DNA from 3 places in the Bradyrhizobium sp. S3.2.6 genome. Region 3 is predicted to be linked to each of the others. Evidence: predicted binding sites of a transcription regulator. Region 3 holds the regulator's gene; each other region holds the start of a gene.
The links. Region 3 encodes LexA, which represses DNA repair genes until DNA is damaged. Its sites were predicted from a motif close to TGTTCNNNNTGTGTTCNG; they were not measured.
Positions count from the first base shown of each region.

Region 1: the regulator LexA is predicted to act here: its motif matches at 3,757-3,774, upstream of recA (recombinase RecA).
Region 2: the regulator LexA is predicted to act here: its motif matches at 6,665-6,682, upstream of ABID58_RS18000 (PA0069 family radical SAM protein).

Region 1 covers NZ_JBEPOS010000007.1:49,663-59,712, forward strand. The annotation lists gene ABID58_RS15390 (HdeA/HdeB family chaperone) at 1-60, shown strand, start outside; gene ABID58_RS15395 (PaaI family thioesterase) at 183-647, opposite strand; gene ABID58_RS15400 (hypothetical protein) at 978-1,274, shown strand; gene ABID58_RS15405 (hypothetical protein) at 1,424-1,678, shown strand; gene ABID58_RS15410 (hypothetical protein) at 1,721-1,909, opposite strand; gene ABID58_RS15415 (hypothetical protein) at 2,632-3,006, opposite strand; gene ABID58_RS15420 (hypothetical protein) at 3,205-3,372, opposite strand; gene ABID58_RS15425 (hypothetical protein) at 3,387-3,623, opposite strand; gene recA (recombinase RecA) at 3,867-4,955, shown strand; gene ABID58_RS15435 (hypothetical protein) at 5,102-5,242, shown strand; gene ABID58_RS15440 (IS1182 family transposase) at 5,452-7,080, shown strand; gene gcvP (aminomethyl-transferring glycine dehydrogenase) at 7,141-10,020, opposite strand.
Region 2 covers NZ_JBEPOS010000009.1:61,838-71,887, forward strand. The annotation lists gene ABID58_RS17975 (tetratricopeptide repeat protein) at 1-52, opposite strand, end outside; gene ABID58_RS17980 (electron transfer flavoprotein-ubiquinone oxidoreductase) at 359-2,020, opposite strand; gene ABID58_RS17985 (uracil-DNA glycosylase) at 2,157-2,963, shown strand; gene ABID58_RS17990 (glycosyltransferase family 39 protein) at 3,000-4,508, opposite strand; gene rnhB (ribonuclease HII) at 4,608-5,393, opposite strand; gene ABID58_RS18000 (PA0069 family radical SAM protein) at 5,480-6,643, opposite strand; gene ABID58_RS18005 (phosphoketolase family protein) at 6,854-9,241, shown strand; gene ABID58_RS18010 (acetate/propionate family kinase) at 9,246-10,050, shown strand, end outside.
Region 3 covers NZ_JBEPOS010000028.1:73,537-83,586, forward strand. The annotation lists gene ABID58_RS32905 (hypothetical protein) at 1-605, opposite strand, end outside; gene ABID58_RS32910 (hypothetical protein) at 635-1,204, opposite strand; gene ABID58_RS32915 (YadA-like family protein) at 1,248-2,579, opposite strand; gene ABID58_RS32920 (helix-turn-helix transcriptional regulator) at 2,892-4,019, shown strand; gene ABID58_RS32925 (molybdopterin molybdotransferase MoeA) at 4,123-5,334, shown strand; gene lexA (transcriptional repressor LexA) at 5,511-6,212, shown strand; gene ABID58_RS32935 (hypothetical protein) at 6,391-6,645, shown strand; gene ABID58_RS32940 (hypothetical protein) at 6,839-7,270, shown strand; gene ABID58_RS32945 (ComEC/Rec2 family competence protein) at 7,281-9,578, opposite strand; gene ABID58_RS32950 (DUF2171 domain-containing protein) at 9,676-9,909, opposite strand.

The DNA of each region.
Region 1 (10,050 bases), on a different contig from region 3:
TGCGGCACCAATCCGAACGTCAGCATCGTCACTGCCGCCGACGAAGTGCTCGGCAAGTAATTTTGGAAGCGTCGCGGCGGGAGCGTGATTGCATCGTGCTTGCGTCCCTTGCGTCGTTATGATCGCCATCGAGAGCCGCGGTGCGTTTGCGCTCACGCGGCTCTCTTCGTTTCGGATCAGGCTCAGCCGGGCAGCATCGCGAATGCGCCCGACACCATCGCCACCTGCTTGTTGTCGGTGGCGGACAGCAGGGTGACGCGGCCAAAGCTCATGGTGCGCCCGAGCCGCACCACGCGCGCATCCGCCAGCACGTCGGACGAGGAGACCGCGCGCATGAAATGCGTGGTCTGGTCCACCGTGGTCATTGGACGATAGCCGCGATTGGCGGCGAGGTTCGCGATCACCATCGCGGTGTCGGCAAGCGCCATCAGCGCCTGGCCGCAGACCACGCCGCCGTTGCGGCACAGCCGCTCCGAGAACGGCATGCGGAGCAGTGCGCCCGGCTGCCAGTCCGGCGCGTCTGCGGGTGGGGTGTGCTCGATGCGCTCGACGGAGAGGTTGAGATCCTGGACCCAGGGGGCAAAGACCTCGGCGAGGATGCGTCTGGCCTCAGTGATGCCGAACTCGGCGTCTGGCTGCGGTGGCATGGCTGTCGTTCCCTCCTGTGTTGCCGGATGTTTCGCTCATTCTGCCCGCTCGGGCGCGGCAAAGTCACCGGGCCGCCGGCTTGAAAATGCCCGACTTCGCCCGATATGATGCCACGCTTGGGAGCGGGTGGACGATGTTGCGTCGATGTGTCCTTGTCATTTGCCTGGCCGCGCTTGGTCTGGCGCTGAACGGTTGCACCAGGTGCGGCCCGATCTGGGACGACTGGCTCCACGGGCCGAAATCGTGCAAATCGGATCGGCTTTAGCGGAGCCGTGAAGAAGGTCAGGGTGCGGCATCCGTCCCCTCTATCGATGATCAAGGAGTGAGTGATGAAGCTTTTCCGTATGGCGGCGGTGTTGGCGCTGGTGGCTGGACCGGCCTTCGCGCAGGAGTCGCCCCATATCAATCTGATGGCGGACGGCCCCTCCAAGACCGAGGACGAGAAGGCCGCAGATGCCGCGCGCGACAAGGCCTACAAGGAGACGTTGAAGAAGATTCCGGACGCCAAGACGTCCAGCGATCCCTGGGGCGGAATGCGCGCCGACCAGCCGAAGCAGCCCGCGCCGAAGGCCTCGGCCGCCACCAGCGCGCCCAAGAAGACCAAGGCCGGTACTGCCGCCAATTGACCAAGGCCTCCGGAGGAGCCAATCGACCACGGCTCCGGAGGAGCCAATCGACCATGGCTCCGGAGGCGGGTGACGCCTCCTTTCGGGACTCCCCTTGGCCTGGCCCTGATCCTACATTCCCTCGTAGTGTTGCGTTGAGGAGGCAGGAGATGGCGGATCGCCCGCGGGACCTCGCCGAGCGGATGGCGCGCCGGCACAAGCCGGCTGCTGGATCGGGCGACAAGGCCGGTGACGGCTATCTGCGCGAGAGTTTTACTCTGCCGCGTGCGGCCGCACGGGCAAGGGCGCAGGCCTTCTTCGCGCGCTATCCCAAGGCCGGCTACATGAGCGAAGTCGAGAGCTGGCGCGAGCTGCCCGGCGGGGACATCGAATTCACCATGCGGCGGCTGCCCAGCGCCGACTAGCCCTGGTCCAGCCTCTCAACCCGCCGGTTCAGGCCGTCTCGTTCAGGCCGTCTTGCGGCCGATCGCCTTCAGCTCCCGATCGATGCGCAGCTGCACGCGACGGATCGCCAGCAGGTCGATCTTCGTCTCGGTCTTGCCTGTCTTGGTCTCGTCGCCGATCCGGAACTGCCATTGCCAGACGCCCGGGATCGCCGTCTTTGCAACCGTGAACTCAACGCCCCTGTGATTCATGGTCACCTCCACGATTCACCTCGCCATGTCGGGTAACATGTTGGCCGTCGCAATATTCCAGCGACAAGCAAAATTTGCCGCCAAGTCGCAGGTGGCTCATCGGAATTCAGCAAGCGCGCGCCGTTCGAAACAAGCGAAATCGGATTCCGAAAATGGAACCGATGGATGCTTTTTCACGCGCGCGGCCACCCGGCCAGGAACTCCGTTCATGGTCGGAGAACCACGGAGGCATACGCGGAGCACGCGCGATGGATCCGTGCTCGCGCAAGAAAAAACCCCGCCAGGGGAGAGCCGGGCGGGGTAGAAGGTTATTGGAGGCTGAGGTGCTGGGCTGCAACACCATAGCCGGACGACCCTAGCCCGTTCAGCTTACGACAGCCTGACAGACCGGGGCTTGCGGCCACGTCGAGAGCCGCTCTCACGTCCCAATTCAGACATCCCCCCGCACAACTTCAGACACATCCGTTGGCGACACTTTGCGGGCACGGCGAAGCCATGGGGGAAACGTGGCGCGCTGCTAGCGGGGTGGCATCATGGACAAGGTAGAGCGGTCATTTGCCGCCGCGACGGCGGCTGGCTTTGTGGTATTGGTCATCGGCATCGTGCTGCTGGCGTTGATGTAGCGGCGGCCTCGGCGGCACGTGCCGCCAAAAGCTGTGAAAACAACCCCATGCACAGTAGGCAACGGCCTGTTTCGGCTGGCGTTTCCTAATGCACCTTTCCTAATGCACCTTGATCTCGTCCAGCGGCAGGCGAAGGTCGGCGGCACGCTCCGCGCGGTCCTTTTTGCGGAACTCGATTTCCTTGCGCTCGAACTTCGCCATCTCCTCGAGCGCCGCCTCGAGCAGAGAATTGCGCCTGACAGCATGGTGCTGCGTGTCTTCCGTCATGATCCAATCCCCCATGGTGGCGGCCCCCTTTTCAAGTCGGCAGCCACGGAAAGGTTCGGTGCCACAAGATTGCGGAATGATGACGGCGCGTGCGGCTCCGGAAAAATAAAACGCCGCCCGCTTAAATGAGACGCAGGCGGCGGCTTTCCAGCCCCGGGAGGGGAAATGTAAAATCCCGATACCGGTGTGTCTGTCGTGCCGTGCCAAGGTTCATCGTGGTTCATCGTGCCCGGACGGAACGCCCGCAGAGCCGGCGGCCGCGCGCGCCACCTCCGCCGCATCCCATGCCCCTGTCGTGAATGAGGCGGCCCTATTGCATCAGCACGTAAACGCAACCGATTGCCACAATGGCTAACCACACCAACGAAGCGCTGAAAATTAGGATTTCCCGGTTCATCGCCAGCGCTAGTGTTTGATAGGGGAGACAGTCTCAATCTTGAGGCCGTCCGCATCTCGAACAGTCACCATCCGGCCTGTTTTCAACGCAGTGACCTTCGCGACGCGCAAAACTTCGGCCTCATCATCCAAATCCGGAACCACAATCGATGGGCAGCCTTTGGCGGGTTCGCTCATTGCCACTGCCTGCCTCAGTTGTCTTGCTGCACATCTGTTTTGGGAATCTGTAGAGCGGGTGAGGTCAGCCACGCATTCATGTGCGAAGCCGTCTCGGCTTGGCGGGCCCTGCGCAAGAACAGTTCGCGAGCGGTGCTGCCTGGAGCCTCTTTTTCGGCCGCCTGTTTGAACCGTCTGGCTTCTTCTGCCAATCGTTCTTCAAAGGACGTCGTGTGCTTGATCCGCCTACGCTGCATGGCGCGGTCCTCCATTTTCCGGCCCCACGAATCTAAAATCGGCCATAGAGCTCCGTCTGTTCGGTGTCCGACAAAAGCCAAATCAAGCCACTGTGATTTTCAAGCTAGGCCACTGGGGATGGAAACAGGCCAGTACCAAATTCCGCAAAAGAACATATTGCGAACCTAGAACAAATGGGGTACATTACTTTTATCGACGACCCGCCGCGCCAATCGTTTGTCCCGCACCCGAATCCTCGCCATAAGGAGCACGACCCGATGTCCACCACTGCCCTGCGTATCGTCGAAGGATCCTCCATGGACAAGAGTAAAGCTCTCGCTGCCGCGCTCTCCCAGATCGAGCGCCAGTTCGGCAAGGGCTCGGTGATGAAGCTCGGCAAGAACGACCGCTCGATGGATGTCGAGGCGGTGTCCTCCGGCTCCCTCGGGCTCGACATTGCGCTCGGGATCGGCGGCCTGCCCAAGGGGCGCGTCGTCGAGATTTACGGGCCGGAATCCTCGGGCAAGACCACGCTGGCGCTGCACACGGTGGCGGAAGGGCAGAAGAAGGGCGGTATTTGCGCCTTCATCGACGCCGAGCACGCGCTCGACCCGGTCTATGCGCGCAAGCTGGGCGTCAATATCGACGAACTTCTGATCTCCCAGCCGGACACTGGCGAGCAGGCGCTGGAAATCTGCGACACGCTGGTGCGCTCGGGCGCGGTGGACGTGCTGGTGATCGATTCGGTTGCGGCGCTGGTGCCGAAGGCCGAGCTCGAGGGCGAGATGGGCGATGCGCTGCCGGGACTTCAGGCGCGGTTGATGAGCCAGGCGCTGCGCAAGCTCACGGCCTCGATCAACAAGTCCAACACCATGGTGATCTTCATCAACCAGATCCGTATGAAAATCGGTGTGATGTACGGCTCGCCGGAAACCACCACCGGGGGCAACGCGCTGAAATTCTACGCCTCTGTCCGCCTGGACATTCGCCGCATCGGTGCGATCAAGGAGCGCGACGAAGTGGTCGGCAACACCACCCGCGTCAAGGTGGTGAAGAACAAGCTGGCGCCGCCGTTCAAGCAGGTCGAATTCGACATCATGTACGGCGAAGGCGTCTCCAAGATGGGCGAGATCCTCGATCTCGGCGTCAAGGCCGGCATCGTCGAAAAGTCCGGCGCCTGGTTCTCCTATGACAGCCAGCGCCTCGGCCAGGGCCGCGAGAACTCGAAAGCGTTCCTGAAGGCCAACCCCGACATCACCGCCAAGATCGAGACCTCGATCCGCCAGAACTCCGGCCTGATCGCCGAGCAGATTCTGGCCGGCAGCCCCGAGCGCGACGCCGACGGCGAAGAGCCCGCGGACGAGTAAGCTTACCGCGAAGAACTTTTCGCGAGGAGCGGGCGCTGAGGACGTTGAGTTGCCGACGTCATCAGTGCCCGTTTCTTTTTGCGTTTCGTTGATCAGGTGGTGTGATGAGGCGTGTGATTTTGACGGGTTCATCCGGGAGCGATCTCATGCGCTCGGGCCTCGCCGAGGCCGTCATTCCGTTCATGTTCCGTCTTGTTGATGGGCCTTTGCCTCTCGACGAACTCGCAGTCTATGTCGCCGCCCGTTCGGAGACAGCAAAGCCGGGCAGTGGGGCGGCACTGAATTGACCAACGAGCGGCTCTGGCGATGGGACCGCGAAAGCCGATCGTTGGTCGCGCCGTAGAGGCGCATTCGGGAACGCGGTGCCGTAGGGTGGGCAAAGGCGCGCAAGCGCCGTGCCCACCATATTTCAACGCACACAAAGGTGGTGGGCACGCTTCCGAGACTGGGCAAGAATTGTTCTCGCCCGAATCGGGATCGATGTACGATTCTATTCATGACGAATCGCACTTATAAGACTGGTCCGCGGCGGGAGCAGTTGAGCCTTCTGCCGCCTCGCGTCGAGGATTATGTTGCGCAAGACAACCCGGTCCGGGCGATCGAGGCCTATGTCTGTGCGCTCGATCTTGAGAAGCTCGGGTTCCGGCATGCCGGTGGTGGCACCGGGGCGGGACAGCCAAGTTACCATCCGGCGGACCTGTTGAAGGCCTATCTTTACGGTTATCTCAACCGGGTCCGCTCCTCGCGTCGCCTCGAGCAGGAGGCGCAACGCAATCTGGAACTGATGTGGCTGCTCAAGGGACTGACGCCCGGCTACCGGACCATCGCCAACTTCCGCCGGGATAATTGGTCGGCGCTCAAGGCGACGAACCGGGAATTTGTGCTCTTGCTGCGCGAACTTGAGCTTCTGGGCGGCAAGCTTGTGGCGATCGACGGCGCCTTCTTCCATGGCGATGCGAGCAAGGCGAGCATCAAGACGAAGAAGCGGCTGGCGGAGCAGCTTGCTTGTATCGATCGCGACATCGAGGAATATGGCAAAGCGCTGGCGTCGAACGACGCCAGCGAAGAAGCGCATTCGTCAGGTGACGGAGATGGCGGGAGCGCGAATGGGAATGGCGGCAGGGTTGCGGACAAGCTGGCGGCGTTGATGGCGCGCCGGGCGAAAGCCCAGGCCGATCTTGATCGTCTGGAGGACGGCGGCGAGACCCAGTTGTCGACCACCGATGCGGACGCCCGGCTTTTGTCGAAAAGAGGCCATGTCCTCGCAGGCTACAACGTCCAGATTGCGGTCGATGACAAGCACAAGCTCATCGTTGCGAGCGAGGTCGTCAACGACGGCAACGATACGGGCCAGCTTTACGAGGTGGCCAAAGCGGCAAAAGAGGCATTGGGAGCCGAGACGCTGCAGGCGATTGCCGACACCGGCTATTACAATGGCACGACCCTGAAAGAATGCGAGGAAGGCGGCATTGTTGCCTATGTCCCGCCGCCCAAGCGAACAGGGGGTTTGGAGGAACAAGGCCGCTTCACGCATGAAGCGTTCAGCTATGACGCCGAAGCCGACGCTTATCGCTGTCCCGCGGGCGCGCTGTTGAGACCGATGAATGGCGTCAAAATCAGCCCGGCCGGTCGGCAAGACGTCCGCTATGTCAGCCTGAAATCTGTCTGCAAGGCTTGTCACTTGCGCGAGCAATGCCTTGGTCAAAAGTCGGACAAGCGCACCATCTATCGCTGGCAGCACGAAGAGGTGATTGATCGTCACAGGGAGCGGATGAAAGAGGCGAGCGAGTTGATGCGCCAGCGCTCCTGCTTGGTCGAGCATCCCTTCGGCACGCTCAAATGCCGCGCCGGCTATCGCCACTTCCTAGTCCGCGGCTTTGCCAAGGTTCGCGGCGAATGGAGTCTGATGGCGCTCTGCTACAATCTCGCCCGTGTGCTGAACATCCTCGGCTTTGACGGCTTTGTCGCGTTTTTTGCCAACCGGGTGGCCAGGAGCGCAATTTTGCGCGTCCTGTGCGCCGTCGTGCCCGCCATAGGCCCTGCCATCGTCTCTATCAGAGGCCTCTCAGCCAAATTAGGCCAAAAACCAGCGATCATCCGCTTCCGCTTCAGCATCGCAGCGTAACCGCGAGATTCTTGCCCAGTCTCTTCCGCTTTGCCCACCCTACGAAACCTCCGTCGAGCCTTACTCCGCGGCTTCCGCGTAATCGCTCACCGGCGGGCAGGAGCACACCAGATTGCGGTCGCCATAGACGTTGTCGACGCGTCCCACCGGGCTCCAGTACTTGTCGGTGCGCGAGGAGCCCGCGGGGAAGCAGCCCTCGGCGCGGGTGTAGGCGCGCTTCCAGTCGTCATCGGCGATGTCGTGCACGGTGTGCGGGGCATGGCGCAACGGCGAGGCCTCGATCTTGAAGCGGCCGGCCTCGACTTCGGCGATTTCCTTGCGGATCGCGATCATGGCATCGCAAAAGCGATCGAGCTCCGCCTTGGATTCCGACTCGGTCGGCTCGATCATCAGCGTACCCGGGACTGGAAAGCTCATGGTGGGCGCATGGAAGCCGTAGTCGATCAGGCGCTTTGCGATGTCATCGACGGTGACGCCGGACGTCGTCTTCAGCGGACGGGGATCGACGATGCACTCATGGGCGACGCGGCCCTTCTCGTTCTTGTAGAGCACCGGGAAATGCGCATCGAGGCGTGCTGCGATGTAATTGGCATTGAGGATCGCGATCTCGGTCGCGCGCTTCAATCCTTCACCGCCCATCATCAGGATGTAGATGTAGGAGATGGTGAGGATCGACGCCGAGCCGAACGGCGCGGCCGAGACCGGGCCGACCGGAGCATCCGCGCTCGTCGCGGGATGGCGATTTTCAGGATGACTTGGCAGGAACGGCGCGAGATGCGCCTTGACGCCGATCGGGCCCATGCCCGGGCCGCCGCCGCCATGCGGGATGCAGAAGGTCTTGTGCAGATTGAGATGGCTGACATCGGCGCCGTAATCGCCGGGCCTGCTAAGGCCGACCTGCGCGTTGAGGTTGGCGCCGTCGAGATAGACCTGGCCGCCATGGCCATGCACGATGTCGCAGATCTCGCGAATGTGCTGCTCGAACACGCCATGCGTCGAGGGATAGGTGATCATGACCGCGGCAAGGTCGTTCGAATGTTTCTCCGCCTTGGCGCGGAGATCATTGACGTCGACGTCGCCGTTAGCCTCGCAGGCCACCACCACCACGTCCATGCCGACCATCGCGGCCGAGGCCGGGTTGGTGCCGTGGGCGGAGGAGGGGATCAGGCAGATCTTGCGATGCGCCTCGCCGCGAGCGGCGTGATAGCCGCGGATCGCGAGCAGGCCGGCATATTCGCCCTGCGCGCCCGAGTTCGGCTGCAGCGATATCGCGTCATAGCCGGTGATGTCGCACAGCCACTTTTCCAGCCGCGCGAACAGCGCGTGATAGCCCTTGGCCTGCTCGCGCGGGGCGAACGGGTGCAAGGAGGCGAATTCCGGCCAGGTCAGCGGCATCATCTCGGTGGTCGCATTCAGCTTCATGGTGCAGGATCCGAGCGGAATCATCGCGCGGTCGAGCGCGAGGTCGCGATCGCTGAGCTTGCGCATGTAGCGCAGCATCTCGGTCTCCGAGCGATGCGCATGGAACACGGGATGGGTGAGGAAGGCGGTGTTGCGCTTCAGCGCCTCCGGCAGCGCCTCGCGCGTGGTCGCGTCGATCTCGGCGTAGGACAGCTGGCCGCCGAACGCGCGCCAGACCGCTTCGACGGTGGCGGGCGTGGTGGTCTCGTCGAGTGCGATGCGGAGCGCGCTTTCACCGACGCCGAGATTGATCTTCTCCGCGGTCGCGCGCGCGATGACCTCGGCGCGCTTGGCGCCGGCATCGACGCTGAGCGTGTCGAAGAAGGCTTCGCTGGTCAGAGCAAAGCCGAGCTTGCGCAAGCCGGTGGCGAGCACGGCGGCACGGCGATGCACATTGCGCGCGATCTGCGCGAGGCCCTCGGGGCCGTGATAGACCGCATACATCGCGGCGATCACGGCGAGCAGCACCTGCGCGGTGCAGATGTTGGAGGTCGCCTTCTCGCGGCGGATGTGCTGCTCGCGGGTCTGCAGCGCAAGACGATAGGCAGGCATCCCGCGCGAGTCGACGGAGAGGCCGACGATGCGGCCGGGCAGCGAGCGCTTCAGCGCATCGCGCACCGCCATATAGGCCGCGTGCGGGCCACCATAGCCCATCGGCACGCCAAAGCGCTGCGCCGAGCCGATCGCGATGTCGGCCCCTAACTCGCCGGGCGAGGCAAGCAGCGTCAGCGCCAGCAGATCGGCGGCAACGATTGCGAGCGCGCCCTTGGCCTTCAGCGCCGCGATCGCGGGCCGGAGGTCGCGCACCGCGCCGGACGATCCCGGATATTGCAGCAGCGCACCGAGCACGTCACACTTCGCGAGATCGGTGAGGGGATCGCCGACCACCAGCGACCAGCCGAGCGGCTCGGCGCGGGTGCGCATCACCGCGAGTGTCTGCGGATGCACATCCTTGTCGACGAAGAAGGCTTTCGCCTCGACCCGCGAATGCCGTTCCGCAAGCGCCATGGCTTCGGCCGCGGCGGTCGCCTCGTCGAGCAGCGAGGCGTTGGCGACGTCGAGCCCGGTGAGGTCGCAGATCATGGTCTGGAAGTTGAACAGCGCCTCCAGCCGGCCCTGGCTGATCTCGGGCTGGTAGGGCGTGTACGCCGTGTACCAGGCGGGATTTTCGAGGATGTTGCGCTGGATCACCGCAGGCAAAATCGTGCCGGAATAGCCTTGGCCGATCAGCGAGGTGAAGACCTGGTTCTGACGCGCGAGCTCGGCCATGTGCGCGATCGCCTCGGTCTCGCTCAAAGGCTTGCCGAGATCGAGCGGGGCGGCCTGCCGGATCGAGGCCGGCAGCGTCTCCGCCATCAGTGCGTCGACGCTCTTTGCGCTGACGGTCTCGAGCATTGCGCTGACATCGCGCGCCGACGGGCCGATGTGGCGGCGAACGAAACTGGCGGTGTCGCCATTGGATTTGCGGTGCGCGGTCATCATGGGTCCTCGCTTTAGATTATCTGTCGT
Region 2 (10,050 bases), on a different contig from region 3:
CGGCAAGGGCGATGGCAGCAGCAGTCCAGCGGTTGAAACGATTTGAAAACATCAGGGCTCGCCTTGAGTTGGTAGTGCCTGGGTTTGAAGCAAATGGCCGTCTCGCACGCGAACGCCGCCGGCGACACGGGACCCGGAACCGTCTGGGCCGGACAATGCCGCTTTTGGCGCTTCACCGCAAGGATTCGGGCCGGGCGATCCCTTCCGCACGCCCCAAATCGGCCAAGTGACGGTCAAGAGCGCCCCAAGACGCTGTCACTATGGCCTTATCGTGGCCGGGGGCACCCGTGGTGCTCCCGTTCTCACGCGAACGTGCGTTACATCACCCTTCGGACCTATTTGGTCGCCTGGCGCACCGTTACATCGCCTCGTAGTTCGGACCGCCGCCTCCCTCCGGAGGAACCCAGGTGATGTTGCCGTTGGGGTCCTTCACGTCGCAGGTTTTGCAGTGGACGCAGTTCTGGGCGTTGATCTGGAAGCGCGGGCCCGAACCTTCCTCGATCCACTCATAGACGCCGGCCGGGCAATAGCGATTCGACGGACCGGCGAACACGTCGTGCTCGGAAGTCTTCTGCAGGTTCATGTCGGCCACCAGGAGGTGGACCGGCTGATCCTCCTCGTGATTGGTGTTGGACAGGAACACCGAGGACAGCTTGTCGAAGGAGATCTTGCCGTCCGGCTTCGGATAGTTCTTCGGCGCGTGTTGCTTGGCCGGATCGAGCGTCGCGCGATCGGGCTTGGCATGGGACTGCGTGCCGAACAGCGAGGTGCCGAACAGCGTGTTGAACCACATGTCGAAGCCGCCGAGCGCGACGCCAAGCACGGTGCCGAACTTCGACCACAGTGGCTTGACGTTGCGGACCAGGAACAGATCCTTTCCGACCGACGAGGACCGCCACGCGTTCTCGTAGTCGACGATCTCGTCGTTGGCGCGATCGGCCGCGAGCGCGGCTGCAACATGCTCAGCGGCAAGCATGCCGGTGCCCATCGCATTGTGCACGCCCTTGATGCGCGGCACGTTGACGAAGCCGGCCGCACAGCCGACCAGCGCGCCGCCGGGGAAAGTCAGCTTTGGCACCGACTGGTAGCCGCCTTCGGTGATGGCACGCGCACCATAGGCAAGGCGCTTGGCACCTTCGAAGGTGCCGCGGATCGACGGATGAGTCTTGAAGCGCTGGAATTCGTCGAACGGCGACAGATACGGATCGTCGTAGTTCAGATGCACGACGAAGCCGACCGCGACGAGATTATCGTCGTAGTGATAGAGGAACGACCCGCCGCCGGTCTTCAGGTCGAGTGGCCAGCCGAACGAATGCTGGATCATGCCCTTCTGGTGCTTGGCGGGATCGATCTGCCAGACTTCCTTGAGGCCGATGCCGAACTTCGCCGGCTCGCTGTTGGAATCGAGCGCGAACTTGGCGATCAGCTGCTTGGTCAGGCTGCCGCGCGCGCCTTCGGCGAACAGCGTGTACTTGCCGAGCAACTCCATGCCGCGGGTGAAGGAGTCTTTCGGCTTGCCGTCGCGGCCGATGCCCATGTCGCCAGTAGCGATGCCCCTCACCGCGCCCTGTTCGTCATAGAGCACTTCGGCGGCGGCAAAGCCCGGGTAGATCTCGACGCCGAGCGCCTCGGCCTTGCGCGCCAGCCAGCGGCAGACATTGCCGAGCGAGCCGATATAGCAGTGATGGTTGTCCATCAGCGGCGGCATCATGAAGTTCGGCAGCTTGATCGCGCCTCCGGCCGTCATCCAGTAGAAGCGGTCGTCCTTCACCTGGGTCTTCAGCGGGCAGTCGGAATCCTCGCGCCAGTCCGGGATCAGCTTGTCGAGCCCGGCCGGATCGATCACGGCGCCGGAGAGAATGTGCGCACCGACCTCGGAGCCCTTCTCCACCACCACGACGTTGAGATCGGCATTGATCTGCTTCAGCCGGATCGCCGCAGCCAGGCCCGAGGGGCCGGCGCCGACGATGACGACGTCGAATTCCATGGATTCCCGCGGGGGAAGTTCTTCGGTGCTCATCTGATCTCAGCCCTTGAGACGGTTCCTCGTCATTTGCGCTCCCTTGTTTCCGATTTTTCCGGGTAGGACAACCACGGAAATGCGTTCCGTTGGGATGCAAGGCGCCTTAAGATGAACTAATAGTCTGACTTTCCAAATGATCCCCGAGCCCGCACCCACCGTCCGAGAGCTTCTCGCCTTCTATCTGGAGGCCGGTGTCGATTGTGCGCTCGCCGAGGAACCGGTCGACCGCCTGGCGGAATTGGACGCCCCGCCGCCGGCCCCGCGCGCGGTGCCGGTCGAGGCACCGCGGCCTGTCGCCGCGCCTGCGGCGATGCGCGGCGAGGCCGCACCGGCGCCCGACGTCGCTATCGCCTCGGCCCGCGAGGCCGCGCGCACTGCGCCAACACTCGAGGCGCTGCGAGAGCTCATGCAAAACTTCGAGGGCTGCGCGCTCAAGCACACCGCGACGCGGCTGGTGTTCGCCGACGGCAATCCGCAGGCGCGCATCATGTTCGTCGGCGAGGCGCCGGGTCGCGACGAGGATATCGAGGGACTTCCGTTTGTGGGACGCAGCGGCAAGCTGCTCGACCTCATGATCGGCGCGATCGGGCTCAACCGCACCACGGCCTACATCACCAACGTCATTCCCTGGCGGCCACCCGGCAACCGTACGCCGACGCCGCAGGAGACGCAGATCTGCCTGCCCTTCATCCAGCGTCATATCGAGCTGGTGAACCCAGATGTGCTGGTGACGCTCGGCAATCCCTCGACGCAGACGCTGCTCTCGACCCGCGAGGGCATCATGCGGACGCGCGGCCGCTGGTTCGACTACGACACGGGTAGCCGCACCATCCGCGCGCTGCCGACCTTTCACCCGGCCTACCTCTTGCGCTCGCCGTCCTACAAGCGGCTTGCCTGGCAGGATCTGCGCGCGATCGCGAAGTTGCTGGCGGGCGCGTGAGGGACGGGACACTCCCTCTCCGTCATTGCGAGAGCCTTACGTCCCCTTCGGCCGCACGATGGCCCAGCCGATCCGCAGCAACTGCTGGCGGCCGGTCACCAGCCATTCGAAGGCGCGTGGCACTTCCGGCACGATGCCGGGAAAGCGCGCGAGGATTTCGGGCGGCGGAGTGCCGGCAGTATCTGAGGCGCGCCAGACCACGACGCCGCCGGTCTCGCTGAATTTTGCCTGTGACATCCAGGGCGTACGCACGGGCGCGCCTTCGATGAACAGATGCGGCCGGCCGGAGTGCATCGCAATCAAGCTCGCAAGCTCGGTTTCGCCTGCGACCGCGCGCAGGCGATGGTTGGTGCGGCGGGCAAAGCTGTCGTCGAAGAAGTCCGAGATCGCGCGCGCCGGCATCGATGTCGCGATCTCACCGGTGCCGCTCCAGGGCAGGAACAGCACGGCCAGCACGACGCCGGCCGCGGGCGCCACGATGGCCGCTATCCACACCGTGCGCAGCATCCGGGCGCGGCGCATCGCAATGAGATCGCCGGCCACGACGACCATGGCGAGGCCCGACACGACCAGCACCACGCCGGCACCGCCGACGACGGCATCGAGCCCGAACAGGCCGGAGATCAGGACCGCACCGAGCGCGGGCGCCAGCGTGAAGAAATGGACGAAGTTGCGCGCGAGCGGCTCGACGGGTGGCCGGTAGATGATCGGCGCCTCCTCGGGCTTGCCGGCGAACAGGGGTGAGTTGAGGAAGGTCAGCACAGGGACCGCCGCTGCGCCGAGCACGAGCCCGCCGAGCAGCCAGACGGCGTGGATCGCGCGGGCGCCGAGGTCGGCAATTTGCGGCAGGGCCGGCAGCACAAGGGTCTCGGCGCGCATCAGCCAGACCGCATAGGGCAGCGCCAGCACGGCGACGACGACGAGCGCGAACAGCGGATCGAGCGCGCGCAATGTCCGGCGGCCTGCGGCGGTCGAGAGCGCGAAGACGACGAGCAATGCGAGCAGGAAGATCGCGGCCGGCGTGGTCAGCAGGAGCAGGCCGGCCTCGATCGACCAGGCGAACCAGGCATTGCCGCGGCGCTGGCCGATGATCTGCCAGGAATGCAGCAGCAACAGCGCCCAGATCGGCCGCGCGAGAACCAGGGGACCGAAGTCGAGCGCGGACGAGGAGAAAGCCAGCACCGTCATGGTCAGGAGCACAGCGAGCACCGCCTGCTGCGTGCCGACCACGGCGCGCGCCAGATGATAGAGCGTGATGAAGGTCGCGATCTCGCAGAGCTCGGCCAGGACGTAAACGCCGAACATATGTCCGCCGACGGCGCGATAGGCGATATCGGCGAGCCAGACCGACAGCGGCGGGCCGAGATCAGTGCCGACCTGGTACTCGCGACCGAAGGCCAGCAGGGTCGCGAGGCTGCCGGGCGGAGTGCGATAGAACAAGAGCGCCACCAGCAGCCACATCGCGGCCTGCAACAGCACGGCGATCCAGACGATCAGCCGCGGCCGGGCGCGAATGAGCTCGATGACCAGGGAGGTAAACCGCATGCAACGCCCGCAAGATGCAGCCAACCCGTCCAGCCGGCCCTATTCGCTCACGCCTGTTTTGATAAAGGGCGCTGCGCGTCGTGGCAACGACAGTCTACGCTAGAGGCCTGCCGAAGCATCGATTTCAACTGTGGTCTCAACCTGCACCTCGACCTCGGTGACCGCAAACAGATCCCGCACCGGCTCGACGGTCCAGGGCATGTGCTTGGCGCGGGCGGTGGCGACCGGGGCGAAGAAGCTGCGGTGGTGCGCGGTGGGGCCGAGACGGTCGAGCGCGTCGAGATGCTCGGGGACGGCGTAGCCCTTGTGCTGCTCGAAACCGTAGCCCGGGCAGTCCTGCGCCAGCGCGCACATCAGCCGGTCGCGCGTCACCTTGGCGACGATCGAGGCGGCCGCAATCGACAGCACGATGCCGTCGCCGCCGATCACGGCCTCGCAGTCGCATGCAGTATCGAGCCGGTCGCGGCCGTCGACGAAGACGTGCTTCGGCGTCTCCGGCAGCGCGATCACCGCGCGCTTCAACGCCCAGAGCGAGGCGCGCAGGATGTTGTCGCGGTCGATGCGGAAGCGCGAGGCGACCGCGACCGAGACCTGGGCGGTGGCACAGATCTTGTCGAAAAGCTTCTCGCGCTCCTCCGCCGTCAGCCGCTTGGAATCGTCGATGCCGCGCGGAATGCGGTCGGGGTCGAGAATCACCGCAGCCGCCACCACGGGGCCGGCGAGCGGCCCGCGACCGGCCTCGTCGCAGCCAGCCACCGGCCAGATGCCGCGCTTGATCAGCGCGCGCTCACGACGGAAGCTCGCTTTCGCTGGCGCGGCATTCCTGGCAGCGTCGTTCTTTGACGCCTCTTTGGCTGGTGTCTTGGTGGACTTGTCCCGAATCATGGCCGGGATCGTGCGCAAGCGATCCGGCCTGCGCAACAGGGAACCCCAACAATTCCCGTTATTCAGACAGGTTGTTGCTCCGCGCCTCAGAACAGGCTGAGCTGCTCGCCGTTCTGCTTTGGCCGGGCAAAATGATCCGTGGTCAGCTTGGCACGGCGCTTGTTCAGGCCGAGCCGGTCGCAGGCGATCTCGAAGCGGCGGCCGATGGTCCAGGCCATCGGTCCGGTGCCCTTCATCCGCTCGCCCCATTTGGCGTCGTAGTCGCGCCCGCCCCGCATGTCGCGGATCAGCGTGAAGACGTGGCGGTAGCGATCCGGATAGTTCGCCATCAGCCATTCGCGGAAGAGATCGCGCACCTCGAGCGGCAGCCGCAGCAGCACATAGGAGGCTTCCTTGACGCCGGCGTGCGCCGCGGCATCGAGGATGCGCTCGATCTCGGAATCGTTCAGCGCGGGGATCACGGGGGCAACCATCACCGTGGTCGGAATGCCGGCGTCCGAGAGCTGCTTCAGCGCCTCAAGCCGCTTCGGCGGCGTCGAGGCGCGCGGCTCCATCGTGCGCGCGAGTTTTGGGTCCAGTGATGTCACCGATATCGCGACCTTGGCGAGGTTGCGCTTGGCCATGCGGGCGAGAATGTCGATGTCGCGCACCACCAGCGCCGACTTGGTGACGATGCCGACGGGATGGCCGGCGCGCTCCAGCACCTCGAGAATGCCGCGCATGATTTTGCGCTCGCGCTCGATCGGCTGATAGGGATCGGTGTTGGTGCCGATCGCGATCATCCGCGGCTCGTAGCCGGCGGCCGCGAGCTCCTTCTCGAGCAGCGCCGGCGCCTCGGGTTTCACGAACAGCTTTGACTCGAAGTCGAGGCCCGGCGACAGGCCGAGATAGGCATGCGTCGGCCGCGCGAAGCAATAGACGCAGCCATGCTCGCAGCCGCGGTAGGGATTGATCGACCGATCGAAGCCGATGTCGGGGGAATCGTTGCGGGTGATCACCTTGCGCGAGGTGTCGACACCGACCGTGGTCTTGAACGGCGGCAGCTCTTCCAGGCTCTGCCAGCCGTCGTCGAAGGCGACGCGTGCCTCGGCCTCGTAGCGGCCGCTGGCGTTGGATTGCGCGCCCCGCCCACGCTTGCGCGCACGGTCGATGGCGACGCCAAGCTCGGGGAAATCAGAAGGCGCACCCGCCGGCTCGGAGGGCGCCGTGACCGGCGGGTGCTTGAGAGCAGAAGAAGAAGCTGGACTCATGAAGCCACGATAGCACGTCGAGGGAACAAATCAAGAACATAAAGGAAAAACGCGAAAACAACCCCATGCACAGTAGAGGTGCCCAAACCTCGCGCGCTGACTATTGGCCTCACGCAACAACGCGTGACCTCGATCCCGCTTGATGCGGCTGAAGGATCGATCTCGCCGGAACTCGGTTGGTGACGGTCCCGGGTGAAAGTCGGCAGGAACATGACAAATCAACGACAATCGGCCGCGGCGAGCAGCGACCTCGATCTCCTCGATCGCTACTGGCGCGCCGCGAACTACCTCTCGGTCGGGCAGATTTATCTCCTCGACAATCCGCTGCTTCGCGAGCCGTTGCGGCCCGAGCACATCAAGCCGCGCTTGCTCGGCCATTGGGGCACGACGCCGGGGCTGAACTTCATCTACGCCCACCTCAACCGCGTCATCCGCGCGCAGGACCTCGATATGATCTATGTCTGCGGTCCCGGTCATGGCGGCCCGGGCATGGTCGCCAACACCTATCTGGAAGGCAGCTACAGCGAGATCTATCCAGACATCCCGCGCGATGCGGACGGATTGCGAAAACTTTTCAGGCAGTTCTCCTTCCCCGGCGGCATTCCGAGCCACGCCGCGCCGGAAACGCCCGGCTCGATCCACGAAGGTGGCGAGCTCGGCTATGCGCTGGTGCACGCCTATGGCGCGGCATTCGACAATCCCGACCTCATCGTCGCCTGCGTCGTCGGCGACGGCGAAGCCGAGACCGGCCCGCTTGCCGCGTCCTGGCACTCCAACAAGTTCCTGAATCCCGCCCATGATGGCGCGGTGCTGCCGATCCTGCATCTCAACGGCTACAAGATCGCGAACCCAACCGTGCTCGGCCGGATGCCCGACAGCGAGATCCGCGATCTCTTCCGCGGATTCGGCCACGAGCCGCTGTTCGTCGAGGGCGATGATCCCAAGCTGATGCACCGGGCCATGGCGGATGCGCTCGACGTCGCGCTCGCCAGCATCCGTTCTATCCAGCAGCACGCGCGCGACGGGCGCACAAGCGTCGAACGGCCGCGCTGGCCGATGATCGTGCTGCGCAGCCCGAAGGGCTGGACAGGCCCGAAGGAGGTCGACGGCAAGAAGGTCGAAGGATTTTGGCGTGCGCATCAGGTGCCCGTTGCTAGCTGTCGCGAGAACCCTGCGCATTTGAAGATTCTCGATGACTGGATGCGCAGCTACCAGCCGGAAAAGCTGTTCGACGCCAGCGGCGCGCTCATTCCCGAGCTTCAGTCGCTGGCGCCCGAAGGTAACAGGCGTATGGGAGCCAATCCGCACGCCAATGGCGGGCTGCTGAAGAAGGAGCTGAAGCTGCCGGACTTCCGCAGTTTTGGCGTCGACGTGCCGCAGCCCGGCGGCGTCACGGGAGAAGCGACGCGTGAGCTTGGCAAGTTTTTGCGCGACGTCATCCGCCTCAACGCGCAAGAGCGCAACTTCCGCCTCATGGGTCCGGACGAGACCGCATCAAACCGTCTCGATGCCGTGTTCGACGCCACCGAACGGGTCTGGATGGAGCCGGTCGAATCCTACGACGTGCATCTCGCCCAGGACGGCCGCGTGATGGAGGTGCTGAGCGAGCATCTCTGCCAGGGCTGGCTCGAGGGCTACCTGCTCACCGGCCGCCACGGCTTCTTCTCCTGCTACGAGGCCTTCATCCACATCGTGGATTCCATGTTCAACCAGCACGCCAAATGGCTGAAGGTGACGCGGCACCTGCCGTGGCGGCGTCCGATCGCCTCGCTGAACTACCTGCTGACCTCGCATGTCTGGCGGCAGGACCATAACGGCTTCAGCCATCAGGATCCCGGCTTCGTCGACCTCGTCGCCAACAAGAAGGCCGACATCGTCCGCATCTATTTCCCGCCGGACGCCAACACCCTGCTGTGGATCGCCGACCACTGCCTGCGCACTTACAATCGCATCAACGTGATTGTCGCCGGCAAGCAGCCGGCGCCGCAATGGCTCTCGATGCAGGATGCCGCTAACCATTGCGACGCCGGCATTGGCATCTGGACGTGGGCCGGCAACGAGGACGCGGTTGGCGAGCCCGATGTGGTGATGGCCTGCGCCGGTGACGTGCCGACCTTGGAGACGCTCGCGGCCGTCGATCTCCTGCGCAAGGCGCTCCCGGACATCAAGATCCGTGTCGTCAACGTCGTCGACCTGATGACGCTGCAACCGAAAGAGCAGCATCCGCATGGGCTGTCCGATCGCGACTTCGACAGCCTGTTCACGCACGACAAGCCTGTCATCTTCGCCTATCACGGCTATCCTTATCTGATCCACCGGCTGACCTATAACCGCACCAACCATGATGGCCTACATGTGCGCGGTTTTGCCGAGGAAGGCACCACGACGACGCCGTTCGACATGGTCGTGCTCAACGGGCTCGACCGCTACCACCTCGCGATCGAGGCGATCGAGCGTGTGCCGGGACTTGCGACCAAGGCTGCGCAGGTGAAGCAACAGTTCCGCGACAAGTTGATCGAGCATTCGCGTTACGTGCGCGAGCACGGCGAGGACATGCCGGAGATCCGCGATTGGGTCTGGCCGGGCAAGTCGGGCTGACATCATGGCGGCCTCCAACGCGGTCCTCGTCCTCAACGCAGGCTCGTCGAGCATCAAGTTCGGCCTGTTCGAGATCTCGGGCAGCGAACCCGCCATGCTCTGCAAGGGCCTGCTCGACGAGCACGAGGCCAAGCCCAGGCTGGTGGCAAAGAGCCCATCGGGCGAGACGCTGTTCGAGACGCAGAGGGAGACCTCGGACGCGGATGGTGGCCATCTGTTCGCCGATGTGCTCGGCTTCATCGAGGACCGTTTTGGCCAAGGCCGCCTGCGCGCCGTGGGTCACCGGATCGTCCATGGCGGTCCGGATTATTCCGGCCCGATCTCGCTGACGGACGACGTCTATGCGAAGCTGGAAGCACTCACACCGTTAGCGCCGCTGCATCAGCCCCGTTGCCTGGCGCCGGTCCGCGCCGTCAGGGCGTTCCGTCCTGCACTGACGCAGATCGCCTGCTTCGACACCGCCTTCCATCACGGCCTGACGCCGCCAGCGAACCGCTTCGCCATTCCGAGACGCTACGAGGCACAGGGCCTCCGGCGCTACGGCTTTCACGGCCTCTCATTCGAATATGTCGCGGGGCGACTCGCCGTGATCGCGCCCGAGCTTGCAGCCAGACGCACCGTCATCGCCCATCTCGGCAATGGCGCGAGCCTCTGCGCCTTGCGCGACGGCCGCAGCGTCGACACCACGATGGGGCTGACGCCGCTCGACGGCCTGGTCATGGGCACGCGCTGCGGCACCATCGATCCCGGCGTGCTGCTCTACCTGTTGCAGCACGACACGATGACAGTCGAGGATTTGCAGCACCTGC
Region 3 (10,050 bases):
TCGAAGAACAGCCAATGCAGATGCGCCAGCGGATTATTCGGCGGGCCGTCCGGGACGTAGTTCAGCTCCGGATATTTCTCCATCATCTGCTTGAACACGTCACGCTTGACGCACAAGAATCCGGTCGGCGCCTCCGCCACCTCAGCAAAACCATCGGCATCTGCATAGGTGCTGATGCGCTCGACGCCATGGCCGATTGGGTTGAAGGGGTATTCGGTATAGCGATCCTCGAATTGCTGCCGGGTCGTTCCCGCCGGCAGTCCTCCCTCCGGCCAGTTGAAGTTCTTCATCGGATAGATGCCGGCGGTCACGTCGCGATCGATCAGGAGCAGGCGGCAGACCGATTGCGGCGTGAAGGCGAGATCAGAATCGATCCAGAACAGATGGGTGAGCGTCTCGTCGGAGAGGAACTTGATCACCATCTTGTTGCGCGAGCGGGTGATCAGGCTTTCCGAATGCATGTGCAGAATGCATTGCAGCCCGAACCGGTTGCAGTGATGGGTCAGCTCGAAAATGCTGGTGACGTAGTGCATGCTGACGGCCGAGATGTAGCAAGGCGTCGCAAACATCACTTTCATCGATTTCAGCGCTTCGTCGGGTAACATTTCTCGCTCGTCTGGCCGAGTTGCTGCGTCTATTTCGAGGCGTTCTCCGGCGGCTTGGTCGCCGGTGCGGACTTTGCGACCGCCGCAGGCTGCTTGCTGGCATTTGTCGGGGTCTGCTTTTGCTCAACACGCGGCTCGGGCGGGGTCGGCGCTGCCGGCCCGCTCTGTCCAATCGAGACCGAGATCCCGAACAACCGCCACTGTCCGTTCACCGGCGCGAAGGCCAGGTCGAAATTGACCTGGTTCGGGACCGACGGAAAGAAGCCGGCCAAATGCATCAATCCGTTGGCCTCGATCTGCGGCAGCAGGTTGAGCTGCGGATCGATAACGGCGACACCCGAGAGATCGAGATTGTCGTTGCGCAGCTTGGCGAAAATCTCGCCCAGCCGCGCAGCCGAGTTGACTTGGAAACCGGGCGCGCCGATATCGCGCAGCACGGTGTAGTTGCCGGTCTTGTTGGCGTGGTCGAGTGCGAGCAGCGAAGAGCGGACCAGCATCAGCACGCCGTTGCGGTCGATCTGCGCGGGTTTTGGCGCCGGCGGGGGCGTTTCCGCATGGCCGGCGGCGGCGGCCGCCGCCGTCAGCGCAGCCGCAAGCATCAAAGCCCGCCACCCCCGTTGCTTTCCGCTCAACACGCCGCCGTCACCACGCAACCGTCACTCCGGCGCGTCCACCGACGCCGCCTTGCGCGAACCCGGCCGCGACGCCGCCGTTGAGCACGACATACTGGTTGAGGCGCATCTGGGCGCCCAAGCTCATGGCGTTCTGCCCGCGGAACGTGCCCCAATTGGTGGAGACCGCAAACCGCTTGTCCGATGGCAGTGCCGAGCCGCCCATGGCAATGGCGATCGCGGTGCCCTCGAACGCCTGCCGCATTTGCGTCTGCAACGTGGAGACGTTGGACTGCAGCGTGGAAATATCGGCTCCGCTGAAGCTTGCGGCGGCCAGATGCCCGGCGGCATCCGTTGTAACCACCTGCGTCGGGCCGGATTGTGCGGCAAGGCTCGCGGCCGAGGTGAGGCCGGACATGCGATAGGTGTTCGTGCTGGTGCCGATCGAGACCTGATTGGGCGCCGATGTCGTCGCGCCCGCGCCGATCGCAGTCGAATTGGCGAAGGTAGCCGTGGCGCCCGCACCGATCGCAGTCGCGCCGGTGGCGCTGGCGGTGCTGGCTTGGCCAATCGCGGTGGTGGCGTCGCCGGTCGCGTTGCTACCCTGGCCGAACGCACTGGCTGTCAAGCCATTGGCGATGCTGCCTTGACCAGTCGCGGTTGCGAAATCGCCATTTGCGAAACTGTCTTGGCCGGTCGCGGTCGCGTTGTCGCCGTGGGCGACGCTCTGGGCGCCCGTCGCAGTCGCGAAGGTGCCATTCGCAGCACTTTGAATCCCTGTTGCCGTTGCGTCAAAGCCATTCGCCTTGCTTAGACTACCGGTCGCGGTCGCGTCCACGCCGTTCGCGACGCTGCCTTGTCCTGTCGCCGTCGCGTTGGTCCCGTTTGCGTTGCTGGCTTGTCCCGTCGCCGTTGCATAGGTGCCGTTGGCGAGGCTGAACTGTCCAGTCGCGGTCGCGTTGGTCCCGTCTGCGCGGCTTTGCTCTCCGGTTGCGGTCGCGAGGGTTCCAACGGCGGCGCTGAAGGTACCCGTCGCCGTCGCCGAGGTCCCGTTCGCTACGCTGTTTTGTCCCGTCGCCGTCGCATAGGTGCCGTCCGCGAGGCTGGACGCTCCAGTCGCGGTCGCGTTGGTTCCGTTTGCGGTGCTGCCCGGTCCAGTCGCGGTCGCGAACGTGCCGTTCGCGATGCTGCCCGCACCATAGGCTGTCGCAAAGTTGCCGGTCGTGGTCGCGCCGCTGCCAACCGCTGTCGCGTTGCCGCTGGGCGCGTTGATCACGCCGCCGCCGGCGGCGTAGTCGGCAGAAAGAGCTGCCGAGGGATATAGCGCCACTCCGGCGCCAAGCACGCCCACGCTGGTGAGCATGCTGCTTGCCAGCAAGCCGGCTTTGCGAGACAGGCTCCGGATCACCGGAATGAAGGTCTTGCGACCCCGATGGATTGCGGAAATCGACACTTTCGCCCCCGTCCCCTGAATCGCAGGAATGATGTCCTTTCGGAAATGTTGCAAAGCCCGGACATGGAGGCATCTGACGTTTGTCGGATGCGTCGATGATTGCGTCGGGAATGCCAATGGGGTGCGGCTTTGCGGCAACATCGGCACGACTGCCGCTTTTCTGCTCTTGCTCGTTCCGTGACGCTGCGCTGAGATGCCTCATTGCATTTTGAGGCATTTGTCTTGGGTACGGACGATATTTCCAACGAATCCGTATTGGACCTCATCGGCGCCATCTACGAGGTTGCGCTCGACGGAAGCCGCTGGGAACATGTGCTGACGCGCATCGACGACGCCATCGGCGGCCGTACCCTGTTCGGCGTCTTTGATCCCGCAAGCGGCCTCTCCAGCCTGCTGTCGCCACGCATCGACCCCGACCGCGTGCAAGAGCTACTCGGCTGGGCCCCGCGCAATCCCCTGTTGCCGCTTGGCATCGGCCGGACGCCCGGCGAGGTCTTCACCATCGGCGACTTCATCACACGCGATGAGTTCACCCGCAGCGATTTCTACAACGAATGGTGGCAGCCGGGCGGTTTCGACACCGAACCGTTGACGACGAATCTGCTGGTCGATCACAACGCCACAGGCATTCTGACCAGCCACCGGCCCTCCGATTTGCCTCCGTATGACGACAAGGCACGGCGGCTGTTTGCGACATTGGCGCAGCATCTCGTACGCGCCGTTGCGATCCAGCGCCGTACCCACCAGCTCGACATCACCGGCCGCGCTGCGCTGGCAGGCCTCGACGGGCTCGATCAGGGCTTCGTTCTCGCAGACGCCCAGGCGCGCCCGATCTTCGTCAATCGTCGCGCGCGCGAATGGCTCGACGCCGCCGATAGCATCGTGATCGAGGCGGGCGCGCTGAGCGCCATCAACAGCGACGATAGCCGTTGTCTGCAAACGCTGGTCGGCTCGTGCAGCATCGATAATCCCGATCGCATCGGAGGAGAGATGAGCCTGCGGCGGCTTCCCGGCCGCATGCCGCTGCACGTGCAGGTAACGCCGGTCGGCAGCGATTGGGCGGAGAGCTCGGTGTCGCTCGCCTCCGGCTGGCGATCGAGTGCGATGGTGCTGATCACCGACCCCGAGCCGGACGCGAGATCAAGACTCGACGCCCTACGCGCGCGTTACGGCCTGACCCGTGCCGAAGCGGCCTTCGCGCTCGAGATCGTCAAGGGCGGCGGCCGCAAAGCCACGGCCGAACGGCTCGGCATCGCGGACGGAACCGCGCGCAGCCATCTGTCGAAGATCTTCGACAAGACCGGCGTGGGGCGACAGGCCGAGCTGGTGCGGCTTTTGCTCCAGAAATAGCTGCATCCGTGCGTATGCACATCCGTTTTGCCTCAACGGCCCCAGTCGGCTAGAACGCTGGCCGCGACCAGATTGTCGCGTTGCCAAGCAGGAGCTTTCAGCCGTGGCCCTCATGCCGGTTTCCGATGCGCTCGCTGCCGTGCTCGCCGGTGCGGACCCGCTGCCCGAGGAATCGGTCGCGCTCGATGCGGCCTTCCACCGCGTGCTCGCGCGCGACGTCGCATCGCGCAGGACGCAGCCGCCGCTGGCGATGTCCGCGATGGACGGCTATGCCGTCCGCGCGGCCGACGCCGCCAGGGTCGATGCGCAGCTCAACGTCATTGGCGAGGTCGCTGCCGGCCGTCCGTTTGCAGGAACTGTCGGCGCCGGCGAAGCCGTACGAATCTTCACCGGCGGTGTCGTTCCCGACGGCGCCGATGCGGTCGTGATCCAGGAGGACACCGTCGCCGACGGCAAGCGCATCGCGATCAAGGAGGCCGCCATCGCCGGGCGGCACATCCGCCCTGCCGGCATCGACTTCCGCGAGGGTGACGTGCTGCTGCGCAAAGGCGCGCGGCTGACCGAGCGCGACCTCGCGCTCGCCGCCGGCATGAACCACCCGCAATTGGCGGTCAGCCGCCGTCCGAAGGTCGCGATTCTTGCCACCGGCGACGAGCTGGTGATGCCGGGCACGACGCCTGGTCATGGCCAGATCGTTTATTCCAACGGCTACGCCCTGCATGCGCTCGCTCGCAGCGAGGGGGCCGACACCATCGACCTTGGGATTGCCGCCGACACGCTTGCCGCCACCACCGCCGGCATCCGCCGCGCGCGCGAATCCGGCGCCGACATCCTGATCACGACGGGCGGCGCTTCGGTCGGCGACCACGATCTGGTGCAGCAGGCGCTCCGCGACGAAGGCACCTCGATGGCGTTCTGGAAAATCGCGATGCGGCCGGGCAAGCCGATGATGAACGGGCAGCTCGGGGCGATGCGCGTAATCGGCCTGCCCGGCAATCCCGTGTCATCCTACGTTTGCGCCTTCCTGTTCATGGTGCCGCTGATTCGTGCGTTGTCGGGCCGTTCGATGGTTCATCACCGCCGCGAACGCGCCGTGCTCGGCCGCGACGTCGGCGCCAATGACCAGCGCGAGGACTATCTGCGCGCCCGCCTGGATGTGCGTGATGACGGCACGCTGATCGCCCTTCCCGTCAATCACCAGGACTCCTCGCTGCTTGCGAATCTCGCTGCGGCACAGGCACTTCTCGTGCGCGCCCCGTTCGCGCCGAGGGCCGAAGCGGGAGCGCCCTGCGAGGTGCTGCGACTGCTCGTTTGAGCGCGGCGTTCGCAACCGTTCCGCGAACTTTGCCGCGTTCACGGTAAATTAAGCAGTTGCGGAACATGTATCGAACATATAGTGTCCGTTCATGATTTGTTTCGAGCGTGTAGCGGCTTATTGCTGACTTCAGCGTCTCGGAATCGAACGACATCAACCGGGGGATTTTGGTCGAGATGTTAACGCGCAAACAGTACGAGCTCCTGCGGTTCATCAGTGAACGCCTGAAGGAAAGCGGCGTGCCGCCCTCCTTCGACGAGATGAAGGATGCGCTCGATCTGCGCTCGAAATCAGGCATCCATCGCCTGATCACTGCGCTCGAGGAGCGCGGCTTCATCCGCCGCCTGCCCAACCGCGCCCGCGCCATCGAGGTGATCAAGCTGCCCGAACTCCAGGCCGCCGCTGGCAGCCGCCGCGGCTTCACGCCGAGCGTCATCGAGGGCAATCTCGGCAAGGTGCGCCCGGCGTCGAGCCTGCCGGCCGACGAGGGTGAGCGTCCAGTCGCAGTGCCCGTGATGGGCCGGATCGCGGCCGGCACGCCGATCGAGGCTTTGCAAACCCGCAGCCACACCATCAGCGTCCCGCCCGACATGCTCGGCTCGGGCGAGCACTACGCGCTCGAAGTGCGCGGCGACTCCATGGTGGAGGCCGGCATTCTCGATGGCGACATGGCGCTGATCCAGCGCAACGAGAGCGCCGATACCGGCGACATCGTGGTCGCCCTGATCGACGACGAGGAAGCGACACTCAAGCGTTTCCGCCGTCGCGGCGCCTCGATCGCGCTCGAGCCGGCCAACGCGGCCTATGAGGTTCGCATCCTGCCGCCCAACCGGGTCAAGATCCAGGGCAAGCTGATCGGGCTGTACCGGAAGTACTGATCGCGTCGCTATCGGCGAGCGCAATCAACGATTGGAGCGGACGATTGTCCGCTCCGGCTGGGTAGTCTTTCTGGTTTTGCACAGATTATCCGGCCCCTTCTCCAGCGCTACATCCTCGGCACGCCGCAACGAAGCACGCATTGCTTCGCAGGGCCTTTGCCAGACCGAGGAGACCAACATGCGCAAGATCATTTTGAGCACCGTCACGATGACGCTGATCGCAGTATCAGCGTCGCAGGCCTTAGTGTCGCAAGCCTTGGGGTCGCAAGCCTTGGGCTCGCAAGCCTTGGGCTCGCAAGCCTTGGCTGCGCAGCCGCAGCACCACGCTCGCAAAGCACCGCGCGCAACGACCGAGCAATTCCGCAATGCCCGTAACGCCGTCGCGCAGCCGGCTTGGCAATATTCGGGCTGGTCAGCGCCAGCCGGCCGCTGAAGCAACGCGCTCACCGAATGCGCGGGAGCAGGCTTTGTTCCTCGTGCATTTGAAAAAGATAATGTGATCGCGCTCTGCTGATGCGAGCCGCAGATTTGCCCACAAACAAGCATAAGATGAGCTTCCACTCTGATAGGGGCCTGCGCCTCCGAGACAGAGGCGCGGGTGCTCTATCCTGATTGAGGAGCACCCGATGTGTGACTATAGCCTGCATGCCGTCGCGACGCGTCCCGCAGAAGTTGGCGAGACGATCGTCACGACAACGTTCCGCGGCACCTCGACGCGCGGCTTCGCCTCCGAAGCCGACATGTCCGTCGCGGTTTGCCTGCTACCGGGAACGGAGCTCGCCTTCGCCGACAACGTCCGCTACGACAATCGCTGGATCTGGACGCGCACCATCAACTCGCGCGTCGGCAAGTTCGGCAAGGTCGATCCGCATATTCCCGACCGCCATCACGACGCGATCGAATTCCCCGACGGCAAATACGTCCTGGTGACGCAACTGGTCGAAGGCCAGCGCGCAACCGTGCTGCAACTGCCCGTGACCCAGCCGCTCGGCGAGCGCGAGCACAAGCCGCAGGTCGCCGACAGCCGCTCCACGTCCCCGCGCCTGCCGATCGGCTAAGCCGTCGATCTCAGTCATCGGCCTGCAGGTCGGCGTCAGACGGCGTTGCGTCTTTGGAGCGCGGAGCTGCCGACCGCGGCATGAGGGTCTGTTCGAAATCTCCATCGCCGGCCGCCGCCGGCGACCAGGGGCGGTTTGCGCCCCTCGCCTTTACCGCCTGAATCGCAAAGCCGTCGCCACGCGGCGTCAGCGCCAGCGCGCCCTGACGCACGAGACGTGGCCGATCGACCACCATCGCACCACAATCCGGCGGCGCGGGCCTTGCCGTCACCACCAGTGCCGCGCGGCTGCAATCGTCTCCCAGCGCGTCAATGCGCAACGCCAGCGCAACGATGCGTCCGTCGGCAAGCGGCGTCACGCAGCCTGACTCGTCGCACGACACACCATCGGCAAGCGCGACGCTGCCGGGATCGCGAGAGTCGGCATCGGCCGCGAGCCACTCCTTGAGCAGAAAGCTGTCCTTGCTCGTCCTGATCAGGTGCAGCTGCCCGTCCCTGCCCCGCACGGCAACGCTCTGGCCGTCACCGGCGATAAGGATGTCGGGTTGCCGGACCGACAGACCCCAGACGATTGCCGCCACGAGCACGAACGCGCCCGACCAGCGCAGCGGCGTGCGTAGCAGTCCCATCAGGACGAGGCCGAGGCTCGCCGCGATCAGCGGCGCAGTGCCGAAGGCACTGACGTGGCCGATCGCGCCGGGCAGCGCCGCGACCCATCGCGAGACCGCCACCATCCAGTCGATACCGATCCCCATCAACCACCAGAACACGCGGTCAAGCCCGAACGGTGCCGCGAGCAATCCCAACAGCCCGGCCGGCATCACCAGCGCCGAGACCACCGGCATCGCGCCGAGATTGGCAAGCACGCCATAGGGCGTGACGCGATGGAAATGGAAGGCGGCATAGGGCGTGGTCGCAAACCCCGCGATCATCGAGGCCATGAACAGCATCGCGATCTCGCGGCCGCCCCACAGCGCGATGCGCGCGGTTGTCGAGTGATCGGGCGAGGCAAACAGGTTCGGCATGCCGATCTGCACCAGCGCCACCAGGCCGAGCGTTGCCGCAAAGGACATCTGGAAGCTCGGATGCACCAACGCTTCCGGCGCGACCGCGAGCACGATCAGCGCTGCCACCGCCAGCGTGCGAAAGGTGATGGCGCGGCGGTCAACCATGACAGCGATCAGCACCACCGCGGTCATGAAGAACGACCTCTGGGTCGCAACCTCCGCGCCCGAGAGCAGCAGATAGAACGCGGACGCGACCAGCGCCGCGGCGGCCGACCATTTCTTGATGGCGAAGCCGACCGCCAGCCCGGGGATCAGCGCCAGCAGCGCGCGAACCGCGAAGAAGACGACGCCGGCAACGACGGCCATATGGTAACCGGAGATCGACAGAACATGGCCGAGGCCCGAGATGAACATCGCATCGTTGACGGGCGTGGTGATCGCATCACGCCGGCCAGTCAAAAGCGCAGTCGCGATCGCGCGGTTGTCGCCGTCGAGCACGGCGCGGATGCGCGCGTCGATCGCATCGCGCAGGCCCTGCATCACCGCCGCATAGCGCAGTTGCAGGCCGCCGGCATCGGACGGCGCCACGGCCGTGATCGCTCCCATCACGAAGCCGGAGGCGCCGATGCCCTGGAAGAACATGTCGCGCGAGAAATCGTAGCTGCCCGGCCGCAACGGCGCGAGCGGCGGCATCAGCCGCGCCTTCAGCTGCACGAAGCTGCCGACGTCGGGCGCCGTCCCCTTGCGCACGGAGAGGCGGACGCGCTCCAGCTTCACGTCGCTGCGCTGCGCCTCCATCGCGGTGACGCGCAGCACGAAACGGTCGGTGCGTTCGCGGATGTCGCGGGTCTCGACGAAGCCCGACAGCGACACCGAATAAAGCGGCCTTGCGAGCACCGTGTGGGCGATGCGCGCCGTCTTCCAGGTTGCCATGGCAAAGCCGGCCGCGACCGCCGCGATCATGATCGCCGGTGCAAACCACCGGCTCCGCCGCAACAACACCGTCCCGAGCGCCAGCGCCACCGTCGTCGTGGCAACGACCCACAGCACCGGCTCATGATCGGCCGCGAAGTAGAGCGCGATGCCGCAGCCGAAGGCGATCGGCACCCAGGGAAACAGTCGCCCGGCGCCGGCTTCGGCCTTGGCCCATTCGCGAAGCCGCCCGACGATCGCGGGCCAAACGTCAAAGCCCGCCGGCACAAAGCCGCCCGCCGACGCGGTCCGGCCGGTTGGCCAAGTCCCTGCAATCGGCGCGCCGGCGATACCCTGCGAGACCCGCTGCGGCCGACCAAGCTCCGCCATTCCTTAGCAACCCTGCGATACGCGACTGGCGCAGAGGCTACCGGAACGTGCAGCGGTGCGAATAGCGGTACGGATCAGGAACGAAGGGGCCGCGGCCCTACTTTTCCTCTTCCATCGTCACGGCGACATCCGCCTTGGCCGACAGCCGGACCTTGTTGCCCTCGACATCAGCGACCAGACCCTTGTCGATGAAATGATGATGACCCTTGTGGCTGCCCTCGCCGCTGTCCTTCTTGGTCAGCTTGATGCGATGACCCTCGACCTTGTCGACGGTGCCGATGTGGACGCCGTCGGCGCCGATGACTTCCATATGCTCTGCGATGTTCTGCATGGGAGATCCTCAATTGGGGACCCACACAACGCGCAGGGGACGCGTTCGTTGCCTCGCCGGAATGACGATGCCGTGTGCCCGGTCAGATCAACGGCGCGCGTGACGAGGCATGAAGCCGGCGCACCATTTCGCGATGATGGC